DNA from 2 places in the Mycolicibacterium sp. XJ2546 genome. Region 1 is predicted to be linked to the other one. Evidence: predicted binding sites of a transcription regulator. Region 1 holds the regulator's gene; the other holds the start of a gene.
The links. The regulator LexA, encoded in region 1, represses DNA repair genes until DNA is damaged. The targets are predictions, from matches to a motif close to CGAACANNTGTTCG.
Positions count from the first base shown of each region.

Region 2: the regulator LexA is predicted to act here: its motif matches at 1,082-1,095, upstream of ABQE44_RS02455 (HNH endonuclease signature motif containing protein).

Region 1 is NZ_JBEFRW010000003.1:439,102-453,999, reverse strand. Features, by position in the region: gene ABQE44_RS08620 (LysM peptidoglycan-binding domain-containing protein) at 128-577, opposite strand; gene lexA (transcriptional repressor LexA) at 783-1,484, shown strand; gene ABQE44_RS08610 (sunset domain-containing protein) at 1,492-3,528, opposite strand; gene ABQE44_RS08605 (acyl-CoA dehydrogenase family protein) at 3,763-4,923, opposite strand; gene mbp1 (microaggregate-binding protein 1) at 5,095-5,337, shown strand; gene hflX (GTPase HflX) at 5,340-6,755, opposite strand; gene dapF (diaminopimelate epimerase) at 6,801-7,673, opposite strand; gene miaA (tRNA (adenosine(37)-N6)-dimethylallyltransferase MiaA) at 7,678-8,586, opposite strand; gene ABQE44_RS08580 (class III extradiol ring-cleavage dioxygenase family protein) at 8,583-9,269, opposite strand; gene ABQE44_RS08575 (DMT family transporter) at 9,279-10,178, opposite strand; gene ABQE44_RS08570 (DUF349 domain-containing protein) at 10,337-11,743, shown strand; gene ABQE44_RS08565 (lipoprotein LpqH) at 11,758-12,171, opposite strand; gene ABQE44_RS08560 (lipoprotein LpqH) at 12,383-12,724, shown strand; gene ABQE44_RS08555 (S1C family serine protease) at 12,743-13,792, opposite strand; gene ABQE44_RS08550 (SigB/SigF/SigG family RNA polymerase sigma factor) at 13,853-14,671, opposite strand.
Region 2 is NZ_JBEFRW010000001.1:484,812-499,709, reverse strand. Features, by position in the region: gene ABQE44_RS02465 (peptidoglycan recognition protein family protein) at 1-483, opposite strand, end outside; partial or broken gene ABQE44_RS02460 (DUF4344 domain-containing metallopeptidase) at 618-752, opposite strand; gene ABQE44_RS02455 (HNH endonuclease signature motif containing protein) at 1,100-2,491, shown strand; gene ABQE44_RS02450 (acyl-CoA synthetase) at 2,772-4,415, opposite strand; gene ABQE44_RS02445 (nitroreductase family deazaflavin-dependent oxidoreductase) at 4,603-4,998, opposite strand; tRNA gene ABQE44_RS02440 (tRNA-Leu) at 5,121-5,195, opposite strand; gene ABQE44_RS02435 (sensor histidine kinase) at 5,319-7,871, shown strand; gene ABQE44_RS02430 (response regulator transcription factor) at 7,833-8,498, opposite strand; gene ABQE44_RS02425 (sensor histidine kinase) at 8,483-9,955, opposite strand; gene ABQE44_RS02420 (hypothetical protein) at 10,031-10,381, opposite strand; gene ABQE44_RS02415 (DUF309 domain-containing protein) at 10,439-10,918, opposite strand; gene ABQE44_RS02410 (alpha/beta fold hydrolase) at 10,918-11,778, opposite strand; gene ABQE44_RS02405 (propionyl-CoA synthetase) at 11,819-13,690, shown strand; gene zwf (glucose-6-phosphate dehydrogenase) at 13,712-14,898, opposite strand, start outside.

The sequences.
Region 1 (14,898 bases):
CTGGGACGACTCCGAGCGTACCTGCGCCGCACCCCGATGGCCCAGCGCCGGGGCGAATCGGGCATACCTGGCCGAAATGTCGACGAACACCGGTGTGCGGCACCTCTTTTCAGCGCCCACGATGTCGTCAGCCGACCGGCGTGATGAGCGTCTGGCCCGCGTCCAGCACCGCGGAGTCGAGTTCGTTGAGCTCACGGATCCGTTCCACCACCGCGCCGACCGGCGCGTCGGGTGCCACCCGCGCAGCCACCTGGTTCAGCGTTTCCCCGGTGTGCACCTGCACCACCGCGAGCCGATCCGGCACCGCGGCGGGGCTACCGACCACCCCGCCGAACTGCGCGACCAGTCCGAGCCACACCGTGATCGCCGCTGCAATCAGCGCGAGAACCACCGTGGTGGCCGGGGTGATCGGGCGGCGCCGATGCGGTGCCCGCGACACCACCACACCGCTCCCCCGATACCTGATCGGCGCCCCGCCCGGCCGCCGGGTCGGCCGCCTCCGTCGTGCGCCGGACGGCCGGACACCCGGCCTGGCCGCGGGTGCCGCCGAATTCTTCCGGGTTTCGATGATCGTCATCTGCCTGCCTCCCACTCGCGTCGTTCGCTCCTGTGTTCGAAGATAGTCGATCACATGTTCGATTAATAGAACGTGTGATCGAACTGTTGCAAACGATAGCGAGGCGGTCTGACAAATCCGGGCGCGCGAATGCCGCTCGGGTTTCTCGCGACACGCGTCGAACACATGTTTGATTAATCGTCGGCGGCGCGTTACATTCGGCGGCATGGATTCCAGCAGCGATTCCCCCGGCGATACCGACAACACCGGTGCGCGCCGACGGCCCGACACGGGTCTGACCGAGCGTCAGCGCACCATCCTCGAGGTCATCCGCGCCTCGGTCAGCACCCGCGGATATCCGCCGAGCATCCGGGAAATCGGTGATGCGGTCGGCCTGACGTCGACATCGTCGGTGGCTCATCAGCTGCGCACGCTGGAGCGCAAGGGCTATCTGCGCCGCGACCCCAACCGGCCCAGGGCCGTGGACGTCCGGGGGGTCGACGACCACGTGATGCCGGCAGTCACCGAGGTGGCAGGCTCCGACGCGCTACCTGAACCGACCTTCGTGCCGGTGCTCGGCCGCATCGCTGCGGGTGGGCCGATCCTGGCCGAGGAGGCCGTCGAGGATGTGTTCCCACTGCCGCGTGAGCTGGTCGGCGAGGGGTCGTTGTTCCTGCTCAAGGTCGTCGGTGAATCGATGGTGGACGCCGCGATCTGCGACGGGGACTGGGTGGTCGTCCGTCAGCAGAACGTCGCCGAAAACGGTGACATCGTCGCGGCGATGATCGACGGTGAAGCAACGGTCAAGACATTCAAACGCACCAGCGGCCAGGTGTGGCTGATGCCGCACAATCCCGCGTTCGACCCGATCCCCGGCAACGAGGCGGCCGTGCTCGGCAAGGTCGTGACCGTGATCCGTAAGGTCTAGTCGGCACCTAGTCGGCGCGGACGAAGCCGTTCGCGCGCGCGAATTCTTCGCTGGTGAACCAGATTTCGGCCCGCGTATCCTCATAGCCCACGGTGTCGGGTAGCCAGTACCGGCCCGACTGCGTGTCGGCCTTGATCGGATAACCCTCCGGCGCGTCGTTGGAGTCGTCGAGGGGCAGGCGGAACGCCGGCTGTGCGGGCTCGGGCTCCTCGGGCTCGATGCGGGCGTGCCGACCCGTGTCGGTCAGCGCGCTACGTTCGGCCTCCGTGGGCACCCGCGTCGGCGCAGTGTCGACGTTGTCGGGGTCTTCCTCGTCGAACTCCGCCGCCGGCGGTTCGTCCGCGGCTTCGGGTTCTGGTTCTGCGTCGACGGGCGGTGGCGCTTCCCACGGGCTCGACGACACCGGCTCTGGGGTGGCAGCGTCGTCGGTCGGCGATGACAGCGAGTCCAAGCCCTCACGCGCGTAGCGGTCGCCGAACAACGCCGCGTCGTAGTCGTCGCCGAACACCCCGGGTTCCGGGGCGTCCGCTGCGCTGTAGGCGGGTACGTCGTCGTCCCCGGCGCTGTACAGGGATGCCACGTCGTCGTCGCCTGCGCTGTACAGAGGTGCGGCGCCGTCGTCTGCGCCGAACCGCTCCTGGTCGTACCCGCCGTCGTCCAGCCCATCGCGGCCCAGTGCGAACTCGTCGTCATCGCCGCCGCGGCGGTTGCGCAGCGTCGCAAAGGCCACCAACCCGATGAGTATCAGCGCGGGCACGATGGCCAGCAGCCACCACCAGCTCCACTGAAAACCGTTGCCGTCGTTACCGTTTACGCCTTGCGCCGACGGGGGTGCGGCGGGCGCGGTCTGGCCCGGTACCTCCATCCCGGCCAGTTGCGGCGCCAGGTTGGCCGGCTCGGTGGTAAACGAGTTCGTCGACCGGTCCCACGAGATGGCGCCCTCGCTGAACCGCTGCGTGATGACGTCGCCGTCCTCGGACTGATCGGCAGTGGGAGCCCCGAGCGGGCCCTCGCCGCCGCCCAATTCGGCCCATGCCGCGTTGATCGGGCCGCGCACGATGACCGCACCGTAGTCGGGGGTCCAGAAGATGACCGGCTTGTCCTCGGCGCCGAACGTGCTCATCCGGCTGTTGGTGATGCCGCCGTCGACCTCGCCGGTGACCGGGAATCCGAGATCGCCCTCGGGCCCTCCGACGCTTTCGTACTTGTCGAGTACCTGACCGGTCAGGACGTTCGCACCGGTGTCCGGTGAGTAGAAGATCTTGCCGCCTGCGAAGTTCTGGGCGAGGCCGTCGGCGCCGATGGGATACGGCGGGCCTTCGGCGGCGCCGAGCGGCCCCATCGGCCCGCCCGCAGCCCGTCGTGCGGCGTTGATCGCGGCTACCGGGTCCTCCGGGATCTGCAAGTCCTCCAATTGGGCGGCCAGCTCCGGTGGCACGGTGGTGAAGGTTTTGGTCTTGGTGTTGTAGGTGATCTCGCCGCCGGAGAACTTCTGGCTGACGATGTCGCCCTGGTAGCGCTCATCCTCGGTGGGCACGCCCAGCGGTCCCGACGATCCGCCGAGTTCGTCCCACGCCGCGTTGATCGGTCCGCGGACGACATGCGCGCCGGTGTCGGGTGTCCAGAAGATCACCGGGTTGTCGCTGGCGCTGAACGTGGAGTTGCGGCTGTTGGGGGCGCGTCCGGGGCTTTCGTCAATTTTGGGGAATCCCAGGTCGCCGTCGGCGGCCCCGCCCAACGATTCGTACTTATCCAGGATCGCGCCCGTCATGAAGTGCGCGCCGGTGGCCGGGGTGAAGAACATCTTGCCGCCGGCGAAATCCTGGGCGAAGCCCTCGCCGAGGGCATAGACCTCGCCCTGCCTGGGCCCGAGCACGCCGCCGTCGCCGCCGCTGGCCTCCCAGGCGGCCGTGATCGCAGTGTTGGCTTCGACCTCCGGCTGGGCCGACGCGGCCGGCGCCGTCAAGACCAACGCCGCCACCGACAACAGGCCGACGGCCAACTGGCCGATCCGCCACCTACGCCGGGTCAGATGCCCGCTCATCAGATCCTCCCGCGGTCGGCGCCTGATTCCTGATTCGGTACCGCGCCGTCAACTGTGCCGTCAAATGGCGTCAACAACGAGAGGAACACGCCGACCTTGGAGAGAAAATACCTGGCCGGTGCGGGAAAGTTTCGAACACCTGGCAAGTCGTGCCCGCCGACAACGGTCGAATTTCACGTCTTCGGAAAATGCTGCCCGAGCTATTCGGCCAGGCCACAGCTGGATTCTTCGCAGTCAGACACCCAATGAACGGCCGACGATCTCCTTCATGATCTCGGTCGTGCCGCCGTAAATGGTCTGTACGCGAGCGTCCAGATAGGCGCGGGCAACCGGATATTCCCGCATATAGCCGTAGCCGCCGTGCAATTGCAGGCACCGGTCGATCAAATACACCTGCTTCTCCGTCGAATACCATTTCGCCATCGCGGCCTGCTCGGCGGTCAGCTTCCCGTCGAGGTGCAGGCCGATGAACTCATCGACCATGATCCGTACCGCCGTGGCTTCGGTGGCGAGCTCGGCAAGCAGGAACCGACTGTTCTGCTGGCTGCCGATCGGACGGCCGAAAGCCTTGCGCTCCTTGGCATATTGCAGGGTGAGCTCCAGCGTCGACTCCATTGCCGCCGCGGCGATCACCGCAATGCCGATGCGCTCCTGCGGCAGGTTCTGCATCAGGTAGACGAAGCCCTGACCCTCCTCGCCGAGTAGGTTTTCGGCCGGCACTCGCACGTCGGTGAACGACAGTTCGGCGGTGTCCTGGGCATCCAGCCCGATCTTGTCGAGTTTGCGGCCGCGTTCGAATCCGGCCATGCCGCGTTCGACCACCAACAGCGAAAATCCCATCGCTCCCTTGTCCGGGTCGGTACAGGCGACGACGATCACCAGGTCGGCGTGGATGCCGTTGGTGATGAACGTCTTGGCCCCGTTGAGGATGTAGTGGTCACCGTCTTTGACGGCGCGGGTCTTGATTCCCTGTAGGTCGCTGCCGGTGCCCGGTTCAGTCATCGCGATCGCGGTAATGGTTTCGCCGGAGCAGAACTTCGGCAGCCACCGCTGCTTCTGCTCCTCGTTAGCCAGCTTGATCAGGTACGGGGCCACCACATCGTTGTGCAGGCCGAAACCCAGTCCGCTGTAGCCGCCCGCGGTGGTCTCCTCGACCACCACTGCGTTGTAGCGGTAGTCGGGGTTGCCGCCCCCGCCGTACTCCTCGGGCACGGCCATCCCGAGGAAGCCCTGCTTGCCTGCTTCCAGCCAGACGTTGCGGTCGACGATCTTGTCCTGTTCCCACTGTTCGTGGTGCGACGCGACGTGGCGGTCCAGAAACGCCCGGTACGACTCGCGGAACAGGTCGTGCTCGGGCTCGAAAAGGGTGCGCTCGTATTGGACGACGCCGGCCATGGGAAACCTCCGGTCGGAAATTCGATGAATCCGCAAATTTACCCCAGCCAACCGGATGGTCGGCGGCCTGCGCGCGTGGGGCAGCGCCGTGACGTCGGCCACGACTGGTTTAGCGACGGAGTCGTTCGGGGAATCTGCGGAGCACACCAACCCGCCAGGGAGGAAACAGCGATGTCGGACGACAACAAAAGCGGTCCCGAGGAAGGGATCAAGGGCGTCGTGGAAGGCGTCAAGGGCAAGGCCAAAGAGGTCGCTGGCGCGGTAGCGGGCCGCGACGACCTGTACCGCGAGGGTAAGGCCCAGCAGGACAAGGCCGATGCGCAGCGCAACGCCGCGCAGAAGGAAGCCGAAGCCGAAAGTGCCCGCGCCGCGGCCGAAACCGCTGAGAAACGACAGGAAACCGAGCAGAGGTAACGCTAGAACGTCGCGTATGCGCGCAGGCTGGCCGCCAACGGCATCGGCACGCGCGCCTTGATTCTCGTGCCATCGGCGGTGTGCTCAGTGGCGTCGATTCGCCCGTCGGCGTGCAGCTTGTTGACGAGATCGCCTCGGTCATACGGAATTGTCACGTCCACCGCCGTGTCGGTCGGGGTGATCATCTCAGCCATCCGCGACTGCAGCCGATCCAGCCCGTCACCGGTGTGTGCGGAGACGAACACCGCATCCGGAAGCGCCCGGCGCAGCTGTGCCAGCGCGAGATCGCTGGCGACGTCGATTTTGTTGACCACCAACAACTCTGGGACCGCCTGGAGGTTGCGCTCGGCGATCACCTCGTTGATCACTTCCCGTACGGCGTTGATTTGGGCCAACGGGTTGCCGTCAGATCCGTCGACGACGTGCACCAGCAGGTCGGCGTCGACGACCTCCTCCAGGGTGGAGCGGAACGCCTCCACCAGCTGGGTGGGCAGGTGTCGCACGAACCCGACGGTGTCGGTCAGCACGAACGGCCGGCCGTCGTCGAATTGTCCTCGCCGCGTTGTGGGCTCGAGCGTGGCGAACAACGCGTTCTCCACCAGCACCCCGGCGCCGGTCAGCGCGTTGAGCAGGCTGGACTTGCCCGCGTTGGTGTAGCCCACGATTGCGATCGAGGAAATCTCGCTGCGCCGACGCCCGCTGCGCTGGGTGTCGCGGACCTTCTTCATGTCCTTGATGTCGCGGCGCAGCTTGGCCATCCGCTCGCGGATGCGGCGGCGGTCGGTTTCGATCTTGGTCTCGCCGGGTCCGCGCAGACCCACGCCGCCGCCGGCACCGCCCGCACGGCCACCAGCCTGCCGCGACATCGATTCGCCCCAGCCACGCAGCCGCGGCAGCATGTACTCCATCTGCGCCAGCGATACCTGTGCCTTGCCTTCCCGGCTGGTGGCGTGCTGGGCGAAGATGTCAAGGATCAGCGCGGTGCGGTCGATCACCTTGACCCTGACCGCCTTTTCCAGCGCGGTGAGCTGCGCGGGGCTGAGCTCACCATCGGCGATGACGGTGTCGGCGCCGGTGGCCAGCACCACCTCGCGCAGTTCCTGGGCCTTGCCGGAGCCGATATAGGTCGCGGGATCGGGCTTGTCGCGGCGCTGGATCAGCCCTTCGAGCACCTCCGAGCCCGCTGTCTCGGCCAGCGCGGCCAGTTCGGCCAGGCTGGCCTCGGCGTCGGCCGCGCTGCCTTCGGTCCACACACCCACCAGCACGACGCGCTCCAGCCGCAGCTGGCGGTACTCGACCTCGGAGACGTCGGCCAGCTCGGTGGACAGGCCGGCGACACGGCGTAGCGCGGTACGGTCTTCGAGAGCGAGCTCACCCGTGCTGGGTGTGCCGTCGATGGGAAACTCGGGATACGTCATAGGCGAATCAAGGTTCGCACGGAGATCACTTTTCATGCACCTCAATTAACGCTGGGCAGCGCGCCACCATTCCTCCGATACCTCGCCGTGGGCCACCAGCACCGACGGACCACGCAGGTAGCTGCTGGCGTCGGTGACGGTGACGGTGACCTCGCCGCCGGGTACGCGCACGTCCAGCGTGCCCGTGGTGGCGCCGGCGAACGCCAGGGCGGCGACGGCCGCGGCGACGGTTCCGGTTCCGCACGAACGTGTTTCGCCGACACCGCGTTCGTGTACCCGCATCGACACCGCACCGTCAGCCGGCGCGGTCAGCACCTCGACGTTGACCCCGTCGGGGAACTGCACCCGGTCGAAGGACACCGGCGCCGCGACGTCCAGCGCGGCCAACTCATCAAGGGTCAGGTCGGGATCCACGCACGCCAGATGCGGGTTGCCCACGTCGATCGCCAGCCCGGCGAACGGCCGCCCGCCCACGATCGCCTCCCCCGTACCGAAGTGGTTGGCCTTGCCCATATCCACGGTGACGTTGGCAGTGGTGGCGTCGCAGTCGTGCAACACCACCGGGCGGGGGCCGGCCAGCGATCCGACGACGAACTCGTCGCGGGTTTCCAACCCGCTGGCGCGCAGGAAGTGCGCGAACACCCGCACGCCGTTGCCGCACATCTGCGCGATCGAGCCGTCGGCGTTGCGGTAGTCCATGTACCAGTCGTCGGCGTCGACGCCCTCGGGCAGGCGGTCGAGCACACCTGCGCGCTGCGCGGCGCCCGCCCGGGTCACCCGCAGCACGCCGTCGGCGCCCAGCCCGCCGCGGCGGTCGCACAGCACCTCCACGGCGGCCGGTGTCAGCACCAACCCCGCATCGGGATCGGGCAGCAGCACGAAGTCGTTCTGCGTGCCGTGCCCCTTGGCGAACCTCACCTGCTCAGGATACGTCGCGCCACACCCGCAGAGCCGACTCGACGTTGTCTGCGCCGGCGCCGTCGAGCCAGGTGATGCGGTGGTCGCGGCGAAACCACGACCGCTGCCTGCGCACGTAGCGGCGGGTGCCGACGAACGTCGGCTCGCGGGCCCCGGCACCGTCGCCGCCGCTGTCCAGGTCGGCGATCACCTGGGCGTATCCCAGCGCGCGCGACGCGGTGACGCCCTCGCGCAGGCCCCGGCCCAGCAGCACCAGCACCTCGTCGACCAACCCATCGACGAACATCTTGTCTGTGCGTTGCCGCAGGCGCACATCGAGAACGGTTGTGTCCCAGTCTAATCCGATGATGGCGGTGTCCCAGCGCGGCGCGCCGATCTCGGGGAACGACGCGGCGAATGGCTGTCCGGTCAGCTCGACCACCTCCAGTGCCCGCACGATGCGCCGGCCGTCGGTCGACAAAATCGACGACGCGGCGTCGGCGTCCGCCCGCGCCAGTTCGGCGTGCAGCGCGGCCACACCGACCTCGGCGAGCCGCTGTTCCCATTTGGCCCGTACCGCCGGGTCGGTGGCCGGGAACGTCCACTCGTCCAGCAGCGACTGCACGTACATCATCGACCCGCCGACCACGATCGGCACCGCACCGCGGGTCGCGATGGCCTCCACGTCGGCGGCGGCGGCCTGCTGGTAGCGCGCCACGCTGGCGGTGTCGGTCACCTCGAGCACGTCGAGCTGGTGGTGCGGTATGCCACGGCGCTCGGGGACCGTCAACTTAGCGGTGCCGATGTCCATCCCCCGGTACAGCTGCATGGCGTCGGCGTTCACAATCTCACCGCCGACGCGTTCGGCCAGACCGAGTGCCAGCTCCGACTTGCCGGTGCCCGTCGGTCCGATGACCGCGATCGGACGCGTCATGGCTTCCAGACGCCGACGAAATAGCCGACCCCGTAGGGCGCTCCGCGGTACAGCTCGGTGGCCGTTGCGGGCCCGGGTTCGGTGAGCCCAGCCAGTACCTGATAGCCCACCCGACCGACGGCCCCGGCGGGCAGCCGGGCCAGGGCCGCGACGTCACCGGCGGCCAGCGCGTCGTCGAGCGCGTGCTGAGCGGGGATCGAATCCGGCTCGTAGCCGCCGGGCGCGCTCGGGGTCAGCGTGTGCGCACCGTCGGCGACGACGAGCACGCCGACCGGTTCGACCGCCTCGTCGACCTCGGCGCGCAGCGCCCGGCCGCGGGCCAGCGCGGTATCGGCGCCGTGGGCGTCGGCGTACACCCGCACCTCGGCGCGCGCTTCGGGGTTGACCTGACCGCGCAGCCAGCCGGTGACCAACGCGCACAACGGCAGCCACGTGGGTTCGCCGTCGACGCCCGGGGCCAGCGCGACGCGGACGTCCGCGCCGTAGCCGGCGAAGGTGCCGAGCCGATCCGGTGCGACGACGGCGTCGGCGCGCTCCACCCCGACCGCGATCCAGCGTGCGGGCAGCGCGGCGGCCGCGGAGCGCACCGCCTGATGCAGGTCCGCCAGCTCCGCGGCGGCGCCGGCGGCGAGTTCGGGAACCAGAACCGGTGCCGACGGGACGATGGCAATGGCGCTCAGCACGCCACCACGCTAATGCGATGCTGCGGGTTGACCGGCGCTGGCCGCCTCGCCCCGGGCCAGCGCGCCCGTCGCAGCCACCATGACGACCACGGCGCCCACCAGCGCCAGCCAACCGGCGTCGTCGGGGCGCAACGCCTCCCCCAGCACGACCACGCTGAGCACCGAGGCCACCACCGGCTCGGCGACGGTCATCGTCGGCAGCGACGCGGTCAGCGCCCCGGCGCGAAACGACGCCTGCTGCCATACGGTGCCCCCGATCGCCACCGCCACCAACGCGTACAGCTCCGGGCTGCGCAGCAGCGCCGCGACGCCGGCCCAACTGCTGAAGTCCAGCTGGGCGACGACCCCTTTGGTCAGCACCGCGAACAGTCCCCACAGCGCACCGGAGGCCAACGCCAGCAGCACCGCGCTGGCGGCTCCGGTCAGGATCCTGGCCCCGATCACGCACAGCGCCAACGCGGGAACCAGCACCGCCAGCACCGCGATCCACGTCTCCGACGATCCGCGGGCCTGTCCTGCGGTCGGATTGCCGACCGTGATGATGACGGCCACCGAGACCGCGAGCAGCACCGCCCAGGTCCACTCCCACCGCGTCACCCGGCGGCGCGCCAGCCGCGCGGAGAGCGGCAGCGCGAACAACAACGACGTGACCAGCAGCGCCTGCACCAGAAGCACTGACCCCAGGCCGAGCGCGGCGGCCTGCAACCCGAACCCGGCGGCGGCCACGAGGCTGCCCAGCCACCACCGGCGATCACGCAGCAACCGCATGAACAACGCGGCGTGGCCGACCGGTTCGTCGGTGACCTGATGTGCTTGCCGCTGGTGGATGACGTCGCCGATCGCGACGAACACGGCAGCGCCGATGGCCAGCAGGGCGGCGAGATCTGTCGCCTCGTTGACGCCGCCCATCGGCCTCCTTGTCGTATGTGTCCAGAAGAGGCTAGAGCGTGCATCCCGAAGCCGTGCGCATGCGGCGCGGCAACCTGTTTGAATAGCGTTGAACAGCGAACAGGCGCCGCGTTGCGCGGCAGGTGCGCGGTTACGCGCGGAGGTACGAGGAAACGGACATGACGACCAGCCAGCCCGGGGGCCCGAGCCCCTCGCCCAAGCCCGCACAGGGTGCTCTCCCGCCCAAACCCACACAGGGTGCTCTCCCGCCCAAACCCACCCAGGGTGCTCTCCCGCCCAAACCCACCCCACGCCCCGGCGCACCGCGTCCCGTTCCGCGTCCCGGCCGACCCGCCCCGGCGGTCATCGCACCACCGGCCAGTGATCCGCACCGGTTCGGCCGCGTCGACCCCGACGGCACGGTGTGGCTGATCACCGGGTCAGGCGAACGGGTGATCGGCTCATGGCAGGCGGGCGACCCCGAGGCGGCCTTCGAACATTTCGGTCGTCGCTTCGATGACCTGCACACCGAGGTCGCGTTGATGGAGACGCGGCTGGAGTCCGGCAGCGGCGACGCCCGCAAGATCAAGGCCGCCGCGGCCACCTTGGCCGAGTCACTGCCGACCGCTCATGTGCTCGGCGACGTGGACGCGCTGGCCGCCCGGTTGACCGCGATCATCGACCACGCAGACCAGGCCGCCCAGGCCGAGAAGGCCAGGCGTGAGGAGTACCGCGCCGCGCAGACCGCCCGCAAGGAGGCGCTGGCCGCCGAGGCCGAGGAACTGGCCGCCAACTCGACGCAGTGGAAGGTCGCCGGCGACAGGTTGCGCGAAATCCTCGACGAATGGCGCACGATCACCGGGCTGGACCGCAAGACCGACGACATGCTGTGGAAGCGCTACTCGGCGGCCCGCGAGACGTTCAACCGCAGGCGCGGATCGCATTTCGCCGAACTCGACCGCGAACGGGCCGGCGCGCGCCAAGCCAAGGAAGCGCTGTGCGAACGCGCCGAGGCGCTGTCGGGCTCCACCGACTGGGGTCCGACGAGCGCCGCGTTCCGTGAGCTGCTCGCCGAGTGGAAGGCCGCGGGCCGGGCGGCCAAGGACGTCGACGACGCGCTGTGGCAGCGGTTCAAGGCTGCCCAGGACGTCTTCTTCGCGGCGCGCAACGCCGCCAGCGCCGAGCGGGACGCGGAGTTCCGCGCCAACGCGCAAGCCAAGGAGGCGCTTTTGGCCGAGGCGGAGAAGCTCGACACCTCCGACCTCGACGCGGCCAGGGCCGCGTTGCGTGTGATCGGCGACAAGTGGGAGGCGATCGGCAAGGTGCCGCGTGAGCGCGCGGCTGAACTGGAACGTCGACTGCGCGCGGTGGAGAAGAAGGTCCGCGATGCGCCGACGCGCGGTGTGGACCCCGAGGCGCAGGCGCGCGCCGACCAGTTCCGTGTCCGCGCAGAGCAATTCGAGCGTCAAGCGGAGAAGGCGGCGGCAGCGGGCCGGGACAAGGACGCCGCCGAGGCGCGCGCGAACGCCGAGCAGTGGCGCCAGTGGGCTGACGCGGCCGTCGAGGCCCTGGGCAAGGGACGTTAGGACCTACCGGCGGTTCAGCATTCGGTGTTGATCTCGAACGGCGCGCTGGTGCGCTCGCCGGGATCGTCGTGAAAGAACCCGACCGCCGTGCCGGTGATCGTGAACTTGCCGTCCACCAGGCTGGCGTCGGCCTCGCCGGTGGTGCCTTCCCAGTAGGTACCTGTGAATCCACCTAAGTTGTTGATCTGCACCGAACGCGCCTCGATGGAGTCTTCCGTGTTCACCTGCGCGACCACGCCGGGCGACTGCTCCATGGTCTCGAGGCGCCACAGCCACTGCACCTGGGAGCAGTGAACGGGGTAAGCGCCTACGTCGTTTCCGTTGACGCGCAGATGCAGCAGATGCTCGCCGAGCGCATTGGCGCCCGATGAGCAGCCGGTGCAGATCATCAGGACGGCTGCTGCGGTGATAGCGGTTCGGTTGTGCATTTTTGCCACCTCGATGGATCCTGGTAGCGGGTTTCCCCTGAACGCCGGGCGCTATACGCGGCTGCAGGTATGACCTCGAGACGTCAGGGGTATCTCGTGGCCCACCGACCGCGCAGGACAGATCATGATTCGACTCGTCGTAATCGCCGCATTACTGGGGGGCGTGGTCTCGGGCTGCTCAACAGGGTCGCCGCCGTCGGAGCCACCGGCAATGCCGCCCAACACCGCGACGGCCGCCATCGACGGAAAAGACACCGGCGGGCGCCTGTACGTGCGGTGCAACCAGATTCAGTGGCTGCTGACCATCGACGGCGGTGACGAGGCGAGCGGTTTCACCGCGATGGTCGGCAAGGGCGGTACCCCCGAGGCCAAGTTCGTCAAGATCGCCAACTTGGGCGGGTTCACCGGCAGCGCCTGGCAAGGCGGCAGCGGGAAACTGGATGTCAGCCGCGACGGTTCGGTGCTCAACTTCACCGGCACGGCCTACGGGTATTTCGCCGAGTCCCCGAACGAACCAACGACCACGGGGTTCCGGATCGCCATAGCCTGCTGACGGCCTGCTGAACGTCGCTCAGCCGGTGCGGGATCCGATCGTCACGGTCGTCTCCTGGCGGTCGCTGCCGCGCACAAATACCACCTTCTCCTCGGCGCCCGGTTGGGTCTGACGCAGCACGCTCAGCAGGTCCTCCACGGTCTCGACCGGCTCGCCGCCGAGTTCGACGATCACGTCGCCGGGCCGTAACCCGGCGGTGGCCGCGGGCGCGCCGGGGTCGACGCCGACGACCAACGCTCCCTGTTCGGCATCGACGCCGAGCATGCGCTGAATGGCGGCGGTGACCTGACCGGTGGAGATGCCCAGGTACGGGTGGGTGGCCTGGCCGTCGGCGAGCAGCTGCTCGGTGACATCGAGCACGGTGGCCGCCGGGATCGCAAAGCCCAGCGACACCGCCCCCACCGCGGGTGGGATGTAGGCCTCGTTGATGCCGACGACGCGGCCGCTGGCGTCGAGCAGGGCCCCGCCGGAGTTGCCCGGTGAGATCGGCGCGTCGGTCTGGATCAGATCGACCAACGACTGGGTCTGCGCCGCCGAGCCGGGGATGTCGCGGTGCAGCCCGGAGATGATGCCGGCGGTGACGGAGTTCTGGAACCCCAGCGGGCTGCCGATGGCCATCGCGATCTCCCCCGCGCGCGGCAGATCCGTGCGGAACTCGGGCACCGGAAGGTCTTGGCGTTCGGTGCGCACCACCGCCAGATCGGTCACCGTGTCGGTGCCGACCACCTGGCCGGGAGAACTCTCACCGTCAGCGAAAAGTATTGTCACATCGCGGGATTCACCGACCACATGTGCGTTCGTCACCACGACGTCGGGCCGCAGCACCACCCCGCTGCCCGCGCCGCCGTCGCGCTGAACGGTCACCACGCTGGGGCTGACGCGTTCGACCAGATCGGCGAAGCCGGCGCCGACGTCAGGTGTCGCGTTGGGAGCGTTGGCCGGTGCGGCTGTGGTGGTGGGGCTCGCAGGCGGCGGTGACGCCTCCGACGGTTGATCGGCCTGATTGGAACATCCGGATGCGGCGATGAGCACAGTTGCGAATGCCGCAGCGACACCGATGCGTTTCACATCCGGCAATCTACCCGGCTCGGCGGGCACTCATACATGTTGTGCAGGCCCGAACGGCGATCAGCGCGCAGGGGGCACCGCGTCGTCCTCGTGGATGTACTCGCGCAGCCGCTCCAACGTCGCGGCAAGCAGTCGAGAGACCTGTACCTGGGAGACGCCGAGACGTTCTCCGATTTTGCTCTGCGGCAGATCATCACAGAACCGCAACCTCAGAATCAACCGTTGCCGCTCAGTCAGCCGGCCCACTAGGTCGGCGACGGTGAGCGCGTCTTCCACGCTGTCGTAGCGGGGGTCGGTGGCGCCGTGAGCCGCCCCGGCCGGTCGGTCTTTGCGGCTGCCCGACGGTGCGGCATCCAGCGACTGTGGCCGATACGCGTCGGACATGTCCACGGCCCGCACGACGTCTTCGCGGTCCACGTCGAGGTCGGCAGCGACCTCGCTGGCCGTCGGCGCGCGACCCAGCCGCTGTGAGAGCAAGCCGATGGAGGCAGACACGCGCTGGTGCAAATCCTTGATCGAGCGGGGAACGTGCACGCCCCAGGTGTGGTCGCGAAAGTGGCGTCGAACCTCGCCCATGATGGTCGGCACGGCATAGGGCAGGAACGGCCCGCGGTCGGGTTCGTAGCGGTCGACAGCTTTGATCAGACCCAGCCGGGCCACTTGTGCCAGGTCCTCGGCCGATTCACCGCGTCCTGCAAAGCGCAGCGCAATATGGTCGGCCAAGGGCAGACATCGGGAAATGATGCGGGCGCGCAACCGCCGTCGCTTCGCGTGGTCTGAGGTGTTGCGCAGTTCGTTGCACATGGGGCTCACGTCGGCGTAGTCGTCGTCGCGCTGTGCGGGGTCGATCCGTTCGCCTGTTTGCAGCAGGGCGGACAAAACAGCCACCTCCCTGTATCGCTTATGACAAAGACCGGTCGGCAATCCCCCATGTCCAAGGGCTGCAGACCGGTCTGTCATTCACGTTATCGACGCGCGCGGACGATTACCTGAGCTGCTCCTGATAAAGCGCCGTGAACACTCGCAGTGATGTCAGCAGGACTACGGCGTGTAACGCGACGGCGACTGGGAACTCCCGCAATATGCAACGACTCGCTTCCATACGC
Region 2 (14,898 bases), on a different contig from region 1:
CTCCTTGTGCCCGATCGTGCGCGCAGAAGTCTGCGACAGTCGACGATTGATGGCCGCACAGCACTGCACCAGTGCGAAATACTGTGCGTCAGGCCAATTGTGGCGGTGCGGGGCCGTCGGGCTCGTGCCGCTGTTGGCGCATTCGATTCCGATCATGTGCCAGTTACCCATGTTCGTCGGAAGCCACGGGTACATACCGCGTCCGGCGTGCCATGCAACACCGACCGCCACGACGGTCACGGTGCCGTCGCGCGCGATGTGAAGCTGCGACAACGGCCCTGGCAGGTCGGGACGGCCGTAGGCGATCGAGGCGGCGGTGGCGTTGTCGGATCCGGTGTGGTGCACCATGACACCGCGGATGTCCTTGAAGTCTCCGTGACCGCGGTTCTGCCAGCCGGGAAACTCCACGAGGTCGACACCTTCGGCGCGCAGTACGTCGGCCAGCCAAACCGGATCGCCGGTCCAAGGTCTTGTCTGGGGCACGCAGAAGTCCTTTCGGGCTCAGTGCTTTTCGAGACGGTCCGCGCCTTGGCGGTCATACATCCACTGATACCCGATCTATGGGGTTCATTGCACGTCGATTTCGCTGACCCGCTTCGTCACCGACGGATGGCCCGCTACTTGAAGTAGGGATCCAGCAGCGTCGACCACGCCTTCTCGAGTTGAGCCCACTCGCCATCGCACCCCGACGCGCGGTCCTCAGGCAGCTGGCCGTCGCTGATCATGTCGGCGTTGGCTTCCGGATATGTCCCACTATTTGTATTACCGCAACATTTGTGACTCTTTTGAGCTCACAGCCGCACCTCCAGATACGTGGTGGCTCCGGCAAGGCCCCGCCCCGGACCCGTCGAACGGGTCGATCTCCCGCGCGCCCGCCGACCGATACAGCGCGTGCGCCGCGGTCATGAAGGCTCATGGCCTCGAGGCGGGCTGTGACATATCCCGCGGCCCGCGCCTCGCTGAGCAGTCGGTCGAACAACGCCGCGCGATCCCGTTGCCGCCGCCGGTAGGCCGAGTCATGCAAACCCCTTCTGTCACTTTGTTTTCTTTGGTCTCAGCACGAGGTTTTCTGTCAGTGCCTCGAACTAATGTTCGAGTCATGAGTTCGGGTGTGGTGTCGGATCGGGCAGCCGTTACGGCGGCTTTCGATGCGCTCGACACCGCGATCGACACGCTGCTCGACCTGTCTTTCGACGCGATTTCTGACCGCGAGAAAGTGAAGCTGGCGGTGCGGCTGGAGCGCAGTATGCGCCGCGTCCCGACCGTGGAGCATCGGTTGGTCAATGCGTTGGCGACCGAAGCCGATCCAGCCGCGCTGGGCGGCACCTCGCTGCCCGAGGTGCTGGCCACCACGCTGCGCATCTCCCACGATGCGGCCAAAAAGCGCGTCGAAGAAGCCGAGCTGCTGGGTCCGCGGCGCACATTGACCGGCCAGCCGCTCGAGCCGAAGATGCCGAACGTCGCCGCCGCTCAGCAGCGCGGCGACATCGGCGCCGAGCACGTGAAGATCATCTTCAAATTCTTCGACGAACTGCCCTCCTATGTGCCCGGCGACCTGTGGGACCATTTGGAGGCCCATCTCGCCGATTTGGCAAGCGGACTCGGCCCCACCCAGCTGCGCAAGTCCGCCAACAAGTTGGCCTATCTGGCCAACCAGGACGGCAAGCCGCCCACTGATGAGGAGCGAGCACGCAAGCGCGAGTTCACCATGCACCCGCAGGGCCCCGACGGGATGAGCAAGGTCACCGGCAACTTGGATCCCGAGGGGCGTGCCATTTTTGAGGCGATCTTCGCCAAATGGGCCGCACCCAGTCAGTGCAACCCGGATGACGAGACCCCTTGTGTCGACGGTGAACCTGATCCCAGCAAGGCGGCGGCCGATCTGCGCTCAGCCGGGCAACGCAGACACGACGCGCTCAAGGCAATGGGTCGGGCGTTGTTGGCCTCAGGTAAATTGGGACAGCACAACGGGTTACCCGCCACCATCATCGTGTCCACCACACTGCAGGATCTGGAGGCCGGTGCCGGCCAGGCCGTCACCGGAGGCGGATCGCTGTTGCCGATGAGTGACCTGATCCGGCTGGCCAGCCACGCCTACCACTATCTCGCGGTATTCGACAAGCACACCGAGCAAGCGCTCTACCTCGGCCGCACCAAACGCTTCGCGGCGCCGGGACAGCGGATTGTGTTGCACGCCAAGGAGCGCGGATGTTCGCGTCCAGGGTGCACGGTGCCGGGGTATTGGAGCCAGGTTCATCATGTCGAGGGCTGGGCCGCCGATGACGGGCCTACCGACATCGACAAGCTCACCTTCGCCTGCGGCCCCGACAACCGCCTCGTCGAAAAGGGCGGCTGGACCACCCGTAAGCGGGCCGACGGCCGCACCGAGTGGATTCCACCACCACACCTCGATACCGGCCAAGCCCGTGTCAACAACTACCATTTTCCCGAGAGATATCTACGGCCCGACGACGATGACGACGACCCGTAGCTCTCGAACGCGACCCGTCCTCCGGGTCGCGGTCTACACCGGCCGCAAAACCAAGAGCGTCCGGTGGGCTTTCTGCTGCCTACAGCTAGGTACCACACGAAAAGCGCCGCTGCACTTCCGACATCGGAGTACAGCAGCGCATTTTGTTGTCCGACAGCGGTGGCCGGCTATCAGCGCAGCAGGCCCTGCATAGCGTATTTCACGAGACTGTTGGCCGACGCCACGGTGTACTGCAGGGCTTGGCCACCGGTTAACGGTCTAGGAGAGGCTCCGGCCGACCTCAGCCCTCGATGTCCATGTCGGCCAGCGCCCGGCGTACCAGCTTTCCGGTGGCGTTTCGGGGTAGCTCGTCGATGAAGACCACATCGCGAGGCACCTTGTGCCGCGCCAAGTTATCTTTCACGTACTGCTTGATCTCTGCGGCGTCTTGCGCGGCGCCGGGCTCGGCAACTATGAAGGCGCACAACCGCTTTCCAAACTCGGCGTCATCAACACCGACCACCGCCACCTCGGCGATGTCGTCACGCTCTTCGAGCAGGTTCTCCACTTCCTGCGGGAAGATGTTCTCGCCGCCGGACACGATCATGTCGTCGTCGCGGCCGTCCACGAACAACAGCCCGTTCTCGTCGAAATGACCCATGTCGCCGCTGGACATGTAGCCGTCGATGATCTGCTTGTGGCGACCATCGGTGTATCCGGAAAACGGTGCGCCATTGCGGACGAAGATCCGGCCGCGACGGTTCGCGCCCTCGACGCGTTGATCCTGCTCGTCGTACAGCACCACCTCGCAGGTCACCGGAGCACGACCGGCAGTGCCGGGGGCGGCGCGCAGCTCGGCAGGGATTGCGACGCTGGCGATCGCGCATTCGGTGGAGCCGTACATGTTGTACAGAACATCGCCGAAGGTGTCCTGCACCCGGTTGGACAGGTCAGGGCTCAGGATCGACCCGGCGATCAGGATCACCTTCAGTGAGGACGTGTCGTACTTGCCGATGACGTCGGACGGGAGCTCGACCATCCGGTGCAGCATTGTCGGGACCGCGACCAGCATGTCAGCTTTGTGGTCGGCGATGAGTTTGAACGTGCCCTCCGCGTTGAACCGCCTAGTCGTCACGACCTTGTTGCCCAACGCCGCACCGACGGTGTAAGTGGCCCACCCGGTGCTGTGGAAGATGGGCGACACGATGACCATGGTTCCCTTGCGCGGGAAGGGGATTCGGTCGACGATTTGCGCCGTCGCGAGCGGAGAGACCGTTTCGCGTGGCGCACCCTTGGGCAGCCCGGTCGTGCCGCTGGTGAGAATCACCGACCCGCCTGCTTTGTTCGGCGGCGGCAGGGGCTCGGTGGAGTTCGACGCGACGATGTCGTCGAGAGTCTGAGTACCCGCGGGCGGTTCAGTTCCGTCGTCCACCCACGTCAGCACACGCGGCAGGTCGGCGGGCAGCGCGTCGAGCAGACCGAGGAATTCGCTGTCGTGCAGCACCACGGTCACCTTCTCGCGTTCGCAGACGTCGGCGAACTGGGGTTTGGCGAACCCGGTGTTCATCAACACCATTCGGGCGCCTGCCTTGCCGCAGGCGGCCATGGTGATGAGGAGACCGCGGTGGTCGCGGCACAGTACGCCGACGACTGAGCCCGGGGAGACGCCGAGGCGTTGCAAGCCGTGTGCCAATGCCCACGACTGGTCATCGATCTGCTGGTAGGTCAATGTTCCGCGCTCGTCGACGACCGCGGGTAGGTCCGCGTACTTGCGACCACCCTGAATCGCCATCGTGGCCTGCGGGCCATACGTGCGCGCGAGCTTGGCGGTCTCGACGCCCGAGCCGAGATCCTTCAGATCGATGATTCCGGTTTCGACGAGGCGTTTGGCCGCGCGCCCCGCCTCGGTCACCTGCTGCAACTTTTGCCGGACGCCGGCCGCCATCAGGGCTCCTCACCAGGGTTTTGCGTGCACAGTAGCAATCGTAAAGGGGTGTCTACTCTCAGCACATGAGACGCAGCTAGCACACCACGTCGGCGACTGCATCGATGTCGCGCCCCAGTCGGGCTCGAACCGACACTGTGCGGATTTCAGCCGCTTCCTCGGCTCCAAGCCCGGTGCGGTACCGAGGTCAACCCACAGAGCCCGCATTCGTCAGCAGCACGGCTGCCTCGTTGTAGGGAAACGCTCGGTAGAGGAGGCGAGAACGCGGTATGACCAGGGCCGCGGCCTCGGCCTTGCTTACCACCCGTGGGTTGACGAGCGCGACAGCCCGTCCACGCTTGCGTAGCACCGTCGGCCCGCCGGCCAGCACGTTCTTCAACCAGTCCGTCTGTAGGCCGTAGCCGATGAGGATGGCGTAGCCATCATGGGTCTTGAATACCAGAAGGGGCGTTCGATATCGCTTACCCGACTTCCGCCCGACGTGCTCGAGCGTTCCGAGGTTCGGAAGCCACGGTGTGATCGTGCGAGCCGCCGGATTGGTGACTCGCTTGTTGAACTCCGCGATTCGGCGCGGCACGCGCATTCTCGGAGTCTAGGTAATGGTCGAAGTTCCTCGCTGACGCGGTGCTGACGCAGGGAGCTGCCAACGACAGCAACCGCTCGAATGTTCGAGCCGCAATCGGCCCCTACTTGCAAGAACTCCGGTGCCCCCAGTCGGACTCGAACCGACACTTTGCAAGTTTTAAGCTTGCTGCCTCTGCCAAATTGGGCTATGGGGGCTAGGCGTCGAATACGGTACCGCTTGGGGCCGACGGTCAAGAATATCGGCCCAGTGAGCTGCGCTGATCGTCTCGATACGCACGGGCCGCCCCCGACACGCCGATCATCAGGGAAAATGGCCCTATGGGAATCTTGAGCCGAAACCGAGGCGACCTGCGGATCTACCTCGGTGCTGCACCCGGCGTCGGCAAGACCTACTCGATGCTGTCCGAGGCGCACCGGCGCCTCGAGCGCGGGACCGACGTCGTCGCCGCCGTCATCCAGACCCACGGACGCCGCAAAACCGCCCAGCGCCTCGCTGGCATCGAGGTGCTACCGCCAAGCTATGTCGAGCATCGCGGCGAGCGCCATCCCGAACTCGACGTGGAGGCGGTCCTGGAGCGACGCCCCAAAGTCGTGCTCGTCGACGACCTCGCCCATACCAACACTCCCGGCAGCAAGAACGCCGAACGCTGGCAGGACGTCGAGGAGATGCTCAACGCCGGCATCACGGTGATCACCACCGTCGGTGTCGAGAGCCTCGAAAGCCTCGCCGACGTCGCCAGCCAGATCACCGGTGTCGAAACAAAGGAGCGGATCCCCGACGAGATCGTTCGCGCCGCCGACCAGATCGAGCTGGTTGACATCACACCACAAGCCTTGCAGCGCAGGCTCGCTCACGGCAACATCTACCCGCCCGAGCGCGTCGACGCCGCAATGTCCAACTACTTCCGCGTCGAGAACCTCACCGCGCTGCGGCAACTGGCGCTGCTGTGGATGGCCGACCAGGTCGACGCCGCGCTCTCGAAATACCGCTCCGACAAGAAGATCCCTGAAACGTGGGCACCTCGCGAGCGCGTGGTGGTCGGCGTCACCGGCGGCCCCGAATCCGAAACTCTGGTGCGCCGCGCCTCCCGCATCGCCTCGCGGTCAGGCGCGGAACTCAAGGTCGTCTACGTCGTCCAAGGAGAAGGTCTCACCGGGATCTCCTCACAGCAGAAGAAGGCCGTGCGCGACCTCGCCGTCAGCCTCGGCGCGACCATGCACACCGTCGTCGCCGGCGACGTCGCCTCGGCACTGCTCGACTTCGTCCACGACACCAACGCCACGCAACTGGTCATCGGGAGCACCCGAAAGTCGCGGTGGGCGCGCCTGTTCGAGGAGGGCGTCGGCGACAGGGTTGTGCGGCAGTCCGGCACGATCGACGTCCACATGGTCACCCACGAGGACGCCGGTGGCGGCACCTCGGGGTCGCGTAACTCACCTCGCCCGCACCGGGCGCTGTCTTGGTTTGCCGCCCTGGCGATTCCGCTCGCGATCTTCGGGTCGACCATGGCACTGCCGGACGGACTCCTCGGCATCGGCGGTCAGGGTGCGCTGTTCTTGACCGGCATACTCGGCGTCGCACTGCTGGGCGGCCTCATCCCCGCAGTGCTGTCAACGATGCTCTCCGGAGCGCTGCTCACGTATTTCTTTCTCGCCCCGCAAAACACGTTCACCGTCGGGCATACCGACGGCGCAATCACCGTCGTAATGCTGATGCTCGTCGCCGTTCTGGTGGCCGCTCTCCTCGACCACACGGTCAACCGCGCCCGCGAAGCGCGTCGCACATCCCAGGACTCCGAAATGCTTTCGCTGTTCGCAGATTCGGTGCTCCGCGATGTCGACATCGACGTACTGCTCGAACGGATCCGCGAGGCCTATCTGCAACGCGCCGTCAGCATGATTCACACCCAAACCGGCGAGGTCGTCGCCGCCGTGGGCCAGGATCCGTGCACCGATGTCGACGACGCCGACACCGCCGTCGACATCGGCGACGACGAATACAGCATGCTCCTGGCCGGCCCACCGCTCACCACCCGTGAGCGCCGCGTGATCAGCGCCGTCGCCAACCACGCCGCAGACCTCGTCAAACGCCGGGAATCAGCCCAGGACGCCACCAAAACCGGCGCCGCCGTCGCAGTCGACGAACTATGGCGCTCGCTGTCCTCAGCGGTGGCCCACAAACTTCGCAGTCCGCTGGCTGCGGCCAAATCAGCGGCGCCGATTTTGCGCAGCAGTGACGCCGACTTCCCGGTGCAGGACGTCGCTGACCTACTGGCCACCGGCGAGGAATCCGTCGACGAACTCATGGCCGTCGTCGGCAACCTGCTCGACTCGTCGCGTCGCACCGCCGGAGTGATCCACCCCGAACGTGACCGCGTCGAACTGGAGGAGGCCGTCCAACGGTCATTGCTCGGGATCACCACGGGTAACACCGACTTCACCCGGCGCGGTGTTGAGCGGGTCAAGACAACCGTCGACGGCGCAGCGGTCCTCGCAGACGCGGCCCTGCTCGAACGCGTACTGGCCAACGTGATTGACAACTCGCTGCGCTACGCCCCCGGTAGCGCGGTTCGGGTGACAGCAGGTCAGGTGGGCGACCGCATGCTCATCGCCATCGTCGACGAGGGCCCGGGCATCCCGCGCGGCACCGAGGAACAGATCTTCGAGCCCTTCTCACGGTTCGGTGATGGTCCGAGAATCGGTGTCGGTCTCGGGCTTTCGGTGGCACGGCGGTTCGTCGAAGCGATGGGCGGCACGATTACGGCGTCCGACACCCCCGGCGGTGGCTTGACGATCGAGATCGACCTGCCGGCCGCACGCAAGGAAAACCGATCAGTCGATGGTCTCGAGCCGGTAGCCCATCCCCCGTAACGTGACAAATCGCTCCGCGCCGAGCTTGCGTCGCAGATAGCGCACGTACACGTCGACCACGTTCGAACCCGGGTCGAAGTCGTAGCCCCACACGTGGCTGAGCAGCTGTTCCCGCGACAGCACCTGACCCGGATGGCGCAGGAACGTCTCCGCCAGCGCAAACTCCCGCGCCGACAGATCCACCGTGCGACCATCCACTTCGGCCTGTCGCGTACGCAGATCCAAATGCAAACCGCCGCAGGACAACACGGTCAGCTCAGGTGTCCGATCCGGCGCCAACCGCACCCGGATGCGAGCCAGCAGTTCCTCGAACCGGAACGGCTTGGGCATGTAGTCGTCGGCGCCACCTTCCAGCCCGGCGACTGTATCGTGCACGCTGGTGCGCGCCGTCAACACGATCACCGGGATCGGATGGTTCTCGGCCCGGAGCCTGCGCAGCACCTCGAACCCGTCCATTTCCGGCAGCCCGATGTCCAGCACCATCAGATCGAACCCGCCGCTGACCGCGTAGTCGTACGCCGACGGCCCGTCGACCACCACCGTGGTGGTGAACCCGTTGGCAGCCAAGCCTTTCTCGACGAACGACGCGATCCGCGGCTCGTCCTCGGCAATCAGTATCCGCGCCATTGATCCTCTTTCACCGCAGGAATCACGACCGAGAACGTCGCGCCCCGGCCGGGCTCGCTGTCCAGCAGCACGTCACCGCCGTGTGCGACCGCGATCGCCCGCACAATCGAAAGACCAAGCCCCGCACCGTCTGAGCGCCGTGTCCCACCCCGGGCGAAGCGCTCGAAGATCCGATGTCGCTCTTCGTCGCTGACACCCGGTCCCGAATCGGATACCCAGAACCGCAGCGACCCGCCGGACAGCTGGGAGCCGACGCCGATCCAGCCACCGTCTTCGGTGAACCGCGATGCGTTGTCGGCCAATGCCACCAGCGCCTGGGTGATCCGCTGCGGGTCGAGTACGGCGGTCGTTCGTGCCACCGTCTCCAACCTGAAGCCCCGCGGTGCGAGCCGGGTGATCTTTTCGAAGGCCTCCCGAGTCAGCGCCTCGACGTCGACCACGTCGGGATGCAGGAACGACGGCTGCTCGGACTGCGCCAACAACAACAGGTCCGACACCATCCGGTTCATCCGGCCCAGCTCGTCGTCGACCAGCGCCACCGTCGACGCCACATCCTGCGCGTCGGCGGGGTCGAGCACCTCGAGGTGACCGCGCACGATCGTGATCGGTGTGCGCAGTTCATGGCCCGCATCATCGACGAACCGCCGCTGCGCGGAAACGCCCGCCTCGACCCGGTCGAGCATTTCGTTGATCGTAGCGACGAGGAGGTCGAGCTCGTCGTCCTTACCCCGCGACGGCACCCGCAGCGACAGGTCCGTGTCGCTGATCATCCGAGTGGTGTCGGCGACGTCGCGCAACGGACGCAAGATCCGGCCGGCCAGAATCCAGGCCGCCGCCGCGGCGCCGATCATCGTCACCGAACCGACGATCAGCATCAGCCGCGCCGCGTCGTTGGCGGCGTCACGTTCGGCGTCGCCCATGTACGCCGCGACGATGACACCCTGCGCGGGATCACCGGCCAGACGTACCGGGATCGCGAGGTAGCGCACCTCGCCGGCTTCTGCGTGCTGGTACCGGCCCTCCACCGGCTCGGTCACGTTGGCGACCCGCTCGGCAAAAGCCTCGTCCTGCGACAGCACCTCCTGCGCGCCGGGTTCCTGCCTGCTCTGGGTGCGGTACTGCCCGTTGACGTAGCCGAGGAACTTCTCGTTGGGCCGGGCGATGTTGTAGGCGATAGCCTCCCGGATCACCTCTTCGACGCTCGTGAACGGCTCACCCGTACGCGGATTGACGCCGGGCTCGGTCAGCTCGGCGAACTCTTGCACCTCGAACCGCAGCGCCTCGTCCATCCGCGCGTCGACCGCCCTGACCAGCAGCTGCCACGTCACGAACGTGACGACCCCCAACGCGGTCAGCACCAGCAGCAGCACCCACGCGATGATCTGTGTGCGCGCTGTCCACGGCAGCAGCCGACGCCATCTCCGCCTCGGATCCACCGGGGCAGATTCAACGGTCATCCGTCGTCCTCCCCGGGTCGCTGCCGTCGCTAGTACCCATCCTCTCGCGTCGTGCCTTCGGCGACGGACGCGCGATCAGTCGTCGTCATCGTCGTCGTCATCGTCATCCCAGTCGTCGTCATCCCAGTCGTCGTCATCGTCGTCCCAGTCCCCCACGCTGACCGGGGGCGGCGGGGCGGGCACATCCACAGGTGGCGGCGGCGGCGCGATCTTGGATGCGGCGGGGAGCTGCGGCGACGGGGCGGGGGCAGCGGGCTCGGCGGGCGCCGCGGGCCCGTGGGTCGCCGGCTGCTCAGGCGCGTGCACAGTGATCGGATCGAGCGGCTCATGGTCGGCGGTAGATCCCGTCGACGCGATCACCACGCCGCCCACACCGGCGGCCAGCAGGGCCAACGCGGCCAGGACAAGGGTCAATGAGCTGCGCATGACATCCACGATCGGACGTTCGGATGTCACCGTGGTGATAACCAGATGAGAAGGTTCTCATCTGGTGGCTTCAAGCCGTGGCCGCAGCCGCTCGACCGAGATGTCGGCTTGTCGCTGCAGGTCCTCGATCAGCGCGTGGGCGTGGGTGATCAGCCCGTCGACGTCGATGCCGTGCGGCTGGGCCTCGGGCCGGTCCGCCAGCCGCTCCGCAGCCCGGGTCAGAACGGTCGCGGCGCCGACGGTGTTGCCGCGCTGGATGTGGGTGATGCCGACCGCGAGCTGCGCCAACCCCTGCCACATGTTGCGTTCGTCGTCGGGCGCGTTCTTCCAGGCCGCCTCCAGGACCTCGTGGGCGTTGAACGCCAGCCCGTCGTCCAGCAACTCCTGCGCGTAGGACAGGGACTCCGACGGCGACAACTCGAGATTTTCGGGGATGCGCGCCACGCCCTCGCTGCCGTGCGGCAGCGGTCTGCCGAGCGCGTCGCGGGGCCGGCTGCTGCGCGCCTTGCCCAACTCGTCGCGATCTCGTTCGGCCACTACCGCTGCGTCTCTTCGGCCAACGAGATCAACCGCGCCCGAACCAGATCGGGCCGCTCGTCGACGATGAAATGGCTGGCGTCGACGGTCTCCAGCGTGTAGTCGTCGGCGTTGGCGGATTCCGGCGCGGCGAACGAGACGTGCACCGCACTGTCATCGAGCCCGAACAGGCACCGGATCGGCACAGTCGCCCGCGGCGGCGCCGGCGACCGCGCCGCGGCGGGGAGTTCCCGAAGCAGGAACGTCCGGTACGTGTCTCGTGCGGTCCTGGCCACCACCGGATCGCGGAACCGCTCGACGTAGATGCGGGCGGTGTCGCGGTCGATGTCGGAGATCGACGCGAACGCCCGCTCGAGAAACGACGTGCGCTGCTGCACCTGGACGCCGACTGTGGCCATCAGCAGCTGGTACCAGAACCGCCACAGATGAGGCGCCACCGCGCGCGGCGACAGCCACGGATGGGCCATATTCATCACGAGATAACCGTCGAAACGTTGCGGCGCGGTCAGCAGCATCCGGTAGCCGACGAAACCGCCCCAGTCGTGGCCCACCAGCAGCACCCGGTCCAGTCCGAGCACATCCATCAGCGCCAGGACATCGCTGGCGACATCGTCTTTGGCCCAGCGGTGCGGCGCGGGCCCCGACCAGCCGTAACCAGGCAGATCGGGTGCGATGATCCGCATTCCAGGCGGCGGATCGGCCAGCAGGTCGCGGTACACCCAGTGGTGCTGCGGCCACCCGTGCAGGGCGAGGACCGGACGGCCGTCTGCCGGACCGGCCTCGGTGACGTGGAACCGCACGCCCCGGGCGTCGATGAACGAACGTCGAACGCCGTCGATAGGTGGCGGTTGCGCAGGCATAACGCGACTATAGGAAGGCTTGTCGCGCTACCGTGCCGGTATGACCGGATACCGAGAACTGTGCGACGCCAGCCTCCGTGATCCCGCGTCGTTTTGGGCCGATGCCGCGCGGGAGGTGACGTGGATGCGCGAGCCCCAACAGATCCTCGACGACTCCAACCCGCCGTTCTACCGGTGGTTTCCTGACGGTGAATTGAACACATGCGCCAACGCGCTCGACCGCCACGTCGAGGGCGGCCGCGCCGACCAACCCGCGCTGATCTACGACTCCCCCGTGACCGGAACTCAGCGCACCTATACCTATCGTGAACTCCTCTCGGCCACAGCATGTTTCGCTGGAGCACTGCACCAGTTGGGAGTCTGCAAGGGCGACTGCGTGGTGATCTACATGCCGATGGTGCCCGAAGCCGTGATCGCCATGCTGGCGTGCGCGCGGCTGGGTGCGGTGCACTCGGTGGTGTTCGGTGGGTTCGCCGCACACGAACTGGCCCTACGCATCGACGATGCCCGCCCGACGGTGATCGTGTCGGCGTCGTGTGGCGTCGAGCCGACCCGCACCGTCGATTACAAACCGATGCTCGACGCCGCCCTTGAGATGGCCGAGCACCCGGCACCCCCGTGCGTGATCCTGCAGCGCGAGCACCAGCCGTGCCAACTGGTCGATGGCCGGGACCGGGACTGGAACGCGCTGATGTCAACGGCTCAACCCGTCGACCCGGTACCGGTGAAATCGACCGATCCGCTGTATGTGCTCTACACCTCCGGCACCACCGGAAAACCGAAGGGCATCGTTCGCGACAACGGCGGGCACGCCGTCGCGTTGCTGTGGAGCATGCGCCACATCTACGACACCGCGCCCGGCGACATCTATTGGGCCGCTTCGGATGTCGGCTGGGTGGTGGGGCACTCCTACATTGTCTACGGTCCGCTGCTGCTGGGCGCGACGACGGTGTTGTACGAAGGCAAACCCGTCGGCACCCCCGATGCCGGCGCGTTCTGGCGGGTGGCCGCCGAGCACGGGGTCAAGGCGTTGTTCACCGCGCCGACGGCGATGCGCGCCATCAAGAAGGAGGATCCCGACGGGCTGCACCTCGACAAGTACGACTTGTCCGCGCTGCGGTATCTGTTCCAGGCCGGTGAGCGCCTCGACCCCGACACCTACCAGTGGGCGGCGGAGAAACTCGGCCTGCCGGTCATCGATCACTGGTGGCAGACCGAGACCGGCTGGTCCATCGCGGCCAACCCGATGGGCGTCGAGCCGATGCCGATCAAGCCCGGTTCCGCCACGGCGCCGATGCCCGGCTACGACGTGCGAATCCTGCGCCCAGACGGCTCGGAGTGCGACGCTGGCGAGGAGGGCGCGATCTGCGTGCGGCTGCCGCTACCGCCCGGCACCCTGCCGACGCTGTGGGGCGACGACGACCGCTACATCGCGTCCTACCTGTCGGCGTTTCCCGGGTTCTACCTCACCGGCGACGGCGGCTATCTCGACGAAGACGGCTACCTGTTCGTGATGGGGCGCACCGACGACGTGATCAACGTTGCCGGACACCGTCTTTCGACGGGCGCGATCGAGGCAGTGCTGGCAGCACACCCGGCCGTGGCGGAGTGCGCGGTCATCGGCGTGGCCGACGAGATCAAGGGCCAGGTTCCGCGCGGGTTCGTCGTGCTCAAAGCCGGAGCGTCCGCCGATCGGCTGGCCGACGAACTGGTCGCCGCGGTGCGGGAGAACATCGGCGCTGTCGCGTGTTTCAAGACCGTCGACGTCGTCCCTGCGCTGCCGAAGACCCGCTCGGGAAAGATCCTGCGCAAGACCATGCGCGGTATCGCCGCGGGTCGCACGGAGCCGGTGCCGTCGACCATCGAGGATCCCGCGGTGCTCGACGCGCTGACGCCGATTCTGCAGCGCTAGATTCACCTCGCGAGCGAAGTACTACAGCCAGGGGTCGCGCCAACCCGGATAGCCGGCAACGAGTTTGGCCGCTCCGGGCGGACCCCACGATCCCCGCGGGTACGGCTCCACGGGTGGTGGCGCGTCGAGCAGCGGTTGCACGATGCGCCAGGTCTCCTCGACCCCGTCTTCGCGGGCGAACTGGCTGGAGTTGCCGCGCATGGCGTCGCTGAGTAGCCGCTCGTAGGGCTCGGGCGCCTCACCGAGTTCCTCGGCGAAGACCAGGGAGAGGTCCACCGTGCGGGTGCGGTTGGCGCCGGGCTCCTTGGCCTGCACGATCAGGTCGGCGCCGGGTTTGGGATCGATGCGCAACACGAGTTCGTTGGGGTCGTGGGTTGTCGCGGTGATCGGCAACTTGGGCGGCCGGTTGAAGATGACGCGAATCTCGGTGGCGCGCACCGGTAAACCCTTGCCGGCCCGGATGAAGAACGGGACCCCTGACCAGCGCCAGTTGTCGATCTCGAGGCGCAGCGCCGCGAACGTCTCGGTCTGCGAGTCCGGTTTGACCCCCTCGATCGACGGGTAGCCGTCGTACTGTCCGCGCACATAGTGGGCCGGGTCGATCGACGGGATCGCGCGGAACACCTCCACGCGCTTGTCACGGATCCCGTCGGCGCCTGCGACGCTCGGCGGTTCAGCGGCGAACAATCCGATCAACTGCAGCAGGTGGTTCTGCACGACGTCGCGCAGCGCGCCCACGGGATCGTAGAAGCTGCCCCGGTCGTCGACGCCGAAGTTCTCGGCCATGGTCAGCTGCACACAGTGGATCCGGTCGCGGTTCCACAGCGGTTCGAAGATCGAGTTGGCGAACCGCAGGAACATGATGTCCATCGCCGGTTCCTTGCCCAGGAAGTGGTCGATGCGAAAGATCTGCCACTCCTCGAGAACACTGCGCAGCATCGCGTTGAGTTCCCGCGCCGACGCCAGGTCGTGGCCGAACGGCTTTTCCACCAGGACCCTGGCCCCGGTGGTGAGGCTGGCCCGCGCCAGACCCTCGACGACGCGGCCGAACAACGACGGCGGGATCTCGAGATAGAACACGGGTGTGTGCTTGCCCTCGATGGCCTGGGCCACGCGGTCATAGGTCTTCGGGTCGGCGAAATCGCCCGACACCATCGAAAGCCGTTGCGCGAACCGCTCGAACACCTTGTCGTCGACCGGCTCGCCGC